DNA from 2 places in the Mixta intestinalis genome. Region 2 is predicted to be linked to the other one. Evidence: riboswitches for the same ligand, from Rfam matches in the RefSeq annotation. Region 2 holds a riboswitch; the other holds the start of a gene.

What was found. A riboswitch is a leader RNA that binds a small molecule or an ion and turns the genes downstream of it on or off. The one in region 2 is predicted to bind thiamine pyrophosphate.
Region 1: another riboswitch for thiamine pyrophosphate. It lies ahead of thiM (hydroxyethylthiazole kinase); the one in region 2 lies ahead of thiB (thiamine ABC transporter substrate binding subunit).

The regions. Positions count from the first base shown of each region.
Region 1 covers NZ_CP028271.1:2,017,900-2,020,099, reverse strand. The annotation lists gene C7M51_RS09560 (PAAR domain-containing protein) at 1-278, opposite strand, end outside; TPP riboswitch at 621-717, shown strand; gene thiM (hydroxyethylthiazole kinase) at 751-1,542, shown strand; gene thiD (bifunctional hydroxymethylpyrimidine kinase/phosphomethylpyrimidine kinase) at 1,539-2,200, shown strand, end outside.
Region 2 covers NZ_CP028271.1:7,331-9,530, forward strand. The annotation lists partial or broken gene thiP (thiamine/thiamine pyrophosphate ABC transporter permease ThiP) at 1-124, opposite strand, end outside; gene thiB (thiamine ABC transporter substrate binding subunit) at 100-1,086, opposite strand; TPP riboswitch at 1,132-1,249, opposite strand; gene sgrR (HTH-type transcriptional regulator SgrR) at 1,285-2,200, opposite strand, start outside.

The DNA of each region.
Region 1 (2,200 bases), 2.0 Mb from region 2:
AGAGTGGTGGCTGCGGTTGACGTTTCAGCCTGATATTTTGCTGGCGCATAAGAAGGGGATGTACCTGGGCCTATCGGACCCAAAGGGGCTATGATTCGGTTAGATCCAGAAGGACAGCCGCATAAAACAGCACATCTGTCGACGGCAACAGGTATTTGATGAATTCTGCGGTGTGGTTCGGCTTCAATAATCTTCCCTTCTTTACCACATTTTGGGCAAGGCGTAGTTTTGTCCCCCAGAACAATTGGACGGCGCCCAAGAATATGGCCTACTGACAGAGAAGGAATAAGTTTTGCTCCAGTAGTGGTTTGATCACCGCTTAATGCCTGTCCTTTTCCCAGTACGTTAGGGCGCATCCCTCCCGTTGAGCCAACGGTATACTGATTCATAAATCCTTTTACCTGCTACAGAAATTATCATCGTGCTTATTTTACAAACAATAACCATAGGCACAACAAAATAAAATGAGGTTGGGGTAATCTGTTTTTTGTGACGAAAGAAAACATCTTATCACTTAACCATATTACACATACCCCAAAAAGGCCTTCTTCACCGTTTACAAGCTTCTCTGCTGGCATTACTATCCTGACAAGGATTAATGTTGAATCCCAACAACTTGTAATAATGACTCGGGGTGCCCTTCCTTGTGAAGGCTGAGAAATACCCGTACCACCTGATCTGGATAATGCCAGCGTAGGGAAGTCAGATGCCTGCCCGGCATTGCCTTCTTAAGCGCCGGCCAGGAGCATTATGAAACAACCTGACCTGCCTGATACCGCGCTTGTTGCGCAATCTCTTTCTCTCTTCCGCCAGCGCGCGCCGCTAATCCACTGCATGACTAATGATGTGGTCCAGTCCTTTACCGCTAACGTGCTGCTGGCGCTGCACGCTTCGCCTGCGATGGTTATTGATGCCGATGAAGCGGCACAGTTCAGCGCTATTGCCGATGCGTTGTTGATTAACGTCGGTACTCTGACCTCCACGCGCGCTAAAGCCATGCAGGCTGCGGTAGAGTCGGCCAGCGCCAGCGCTACACCCTGGACGCTCGATCCGGTCGCGGTAGGGGCGCTGGATATGCGCAGTGCCTTTTGCCAGCGGCTGCTGACGTTAAAACCCGCCGCTATTCGCGGCAATGCCTCTGAAATTCTTGCGTTATCGCTACAACAGGTGGGTGGGCGCGGTGTGGATACACAACATCAGGCAGAGGAGGCGCTGGCTGCCGCGCAGCATCTGGCGCAGCGCTGCCAGAGCATCATCGTCATAACCGGCGAGGTGGATTACGTGACCGATGGCGAACGTACGTTTGCTGTGCATGGTGGATCGCCGCTGATGACGCGCGTGGTCGGTACGGGCTGCGCGCTGTCGGCGGTAGTTGCGGGCTTTGCGGCGCTGCCGGGTGACAGATTACAGCACGTCGCCAGTGCCTGTTGTGTTATGGCCTGTGCAGGCTCGCAGGCGGCATCTGAAGCGCATGGGCCAGGCAGCTTCATTCCGGCATTTCTCGATGCATTGTGGAATCTGAACGAGGAGAAACTGAAATGATGCGGATTAATGCGTTAACTATCGCTGGTACCGATCCCAGCGGCGGCGCAGGTATTCAGGCTGATTTAAAAACCTTTTCCGCGCTGGGCGCTTACGGTACCAGCGTAATTACCGCGTTGGTGGCACAAAACACCTGCGGCGTCCGTTCGGTTTATCGCGTTGAGCCGCAGTTTGTCGCCGCGCAGCTGGATGCGGTGCTGGAGGATGTGCGCATCGACAGCGTTAAAATCGGCATGTTATCAGAAAGTGATATCGTAGAGGCCGTTGCAGAAAGGCTGAGCCGTGCCGTGATCCCCTGGATTGTGCTCGATACCGTCATGCTGGCAAAAAGCGGCGATGCGCTGCTGTCGCCGCAGGCGGTCAAAACGTTGCGCCAGCGTCTTCTGCCGCAGGTTTCACTGATTACGCCTAACCTGCCGGAGGCGGCGGCGCTGCTGGAAACCCGCCCCGCTCGCGATGAAAATGAGATGAAACAGCAGGGCAGAGCGCTACTGGATCTGGGCTGCGAGGCGGTGCTGATCAAAGGCGGGCATCTCAGCGATACTGAAAGCCCGGACTGGCTGTTTACCCAGCACGGCGCGCAGCGCTTTACCGCGCCGCGCATCGCTACCCGCAACACGCATGGCACCGGTTGTACGCTTTCCTCGGCGCTAACCGC
Region 2 (2,200 bases):
TGCTGTCCGGTGCGTTAAACCAGAGCGCGCCAAACGCCAGCAATGCCACGCCAGATAACAGCGTAGCGGTCAACAATCCCGGCCACAGCCAGCCGGGGATCAGCGGCTGACGGCGCGTTGCCATGTATTAATCCATGTGGCACGCTGTTGCGCCACCTGCTGCGGCGTAAACTGCAACGCGTTTTTTGGCACGGTCAGGCTGTTAAAGCCTGGCGGCAGCGTGATATCGGTTACCGGATACATCCAGTTGCCGGTGGGGATGGTCTGCTGAAAGGGCTCGCTGACGATAAACTGCATAAACTGCTGCGCCAGCTGCGGCTGCGGACTGTTTTTTAACTGCGCTGCCACCTCAACCTGTAAATAGTGGCCTTCGGCAAAATCAGCTGCCGCGTAGCGATCTTTGTTCTCGGCAATCAGGTGATAAGCAGGGGAGGTGGTGTAGCTCAGCACCAGATCGCCTTCCCCTTTCAGGAACAGCCCATAGGCTTCGCTCCAGCCTTTGGTGACGGTAACGGTTTTCTGCGCCAGCTTCTGCCACGCCTGTGGCGCTTCGTCGCCATACACTTTTTGCATCCACAGCAGCAGCCCCAGCCCCGGCGTGCTGGTACGCGGGTCCTCGTAAATCACACGCCATTTTCGATCGCTTTCTGTCAGCTCTTTCAGGCTTTTCGGCGGATTTTTCAGCTTGTTTTTATCATAGACGAAGGCGAAGTAGCCGTAGTCGTAAGGGATAAAGGTACGGTCATGCCAGCCGCCCGGCAGCGCCAGTTTGGCGGTGTCTACTTGAGATGCAGTGAACAGGCCGGTCTGTTCTGCCGCCGCTACCAGATTATTGTCCAGCCCCAATACCACATCGGCCTTACTGTTTTTGCCTTCCATACGCAGACGGTTTAACAGTGAAACCCCATCTTCCAGCGCGACAAATTTCAGTTCACAGCCGCACTGCGACTCGAACGCTTTTTTCACCGCCGGGCCTGGGCCCCATTCTGCGGCGAAGGAGTCATAGGTATAGACGGTCAGCGTGGGTTTGGCGGCAAAAGCAGGGGCAGACAGCAACAGCAGAACGGGCAAAACTTTTTTCAACACGTTGCGCTCCTTGAGGAGAATAAATAACAGGGCGCATGATCTGAGGACGTAACGCATCTCAAATCCCTACGCCGGTATTAACCGGATCAGGTTCGACGGGTCTCTCTCAGTGAAGCAGCGCGTCAGCGAACGCTCGCGTCTCTCCACACCCCGTTGAGAACGGCTTAGTGTAGACTTTTCGTCAAATTAACGAAAGTATCAGGATTCAGGTGGTGCGAACCAGGCTGATTTAAAGTCAAACCAGCCGAGCGTGTTCATGCGCATGCCGCGCATGCTGCGCTGTCCTTCCAGCACCAGCCAGTGATGAAACAGCGGATGCAGGTAGTGATTCTCTACCAGCTTTTTACACCAGTCTGCCAGCGTCAGCTGCTGGTTGCGCCAGCGTCCGGCGTCTCCCTGCCAGTCAATATCAATGCAGTACTGTAGCAGCGGCAGTTCGTAGAGCAGGGCGAAAACGGAAAAACCGAGCGGCAGCGTAAAGTTGGCGCTGCCGAGCCAGATATCACTTTCCGCTGCGCCGTGATGCCAGTTAACATAATCGATCTCCTGCACGTTCAGCTGCACATTATGCTCTGCCAGCAGCGGAACCAGCAGTTTAATCAGGGCACGATGTTCACTGTGGTCACGGTAGCTGGTCAGCGTCAATGAACTGAGGCCCACCGGTTTGGCAACCTGCTGTGTATCCTGCCGATGGTGCCAGCGCGGCAGTAAGCCCCACGCCGGGAACCAGTAGCGTTGATAGCCGGGGCTGGCATGGTTGAGCAGGGCGACCGGATTGAGCAGCGAACTGACCCAGCGGCGTACCTGTTCATCACGCCCTTTTGTCGATCGCCGATCGAACAGCAAAAAGTAGCAGCCTTCTTCCAGACGACTTTCCTGCGACGTTTCTTCTTCCCGATCTGCTTTATCACCCTGAACCTTCACCCCCGCGTAGTCCAGATCCTCACCGATATCGGGCAGAACCCAGATATTGACCTCATCAATCAGTGCGCGATAGCCAAAATAGTCATCAAACGCCTGAATTTTTAGCTGGGATTGCTGGTTAAGCTCAACCAGGTAAGGGCCAGTACCAACCGGATGACGGTTATAATCGGGCAACTCTGGCCATTCACGC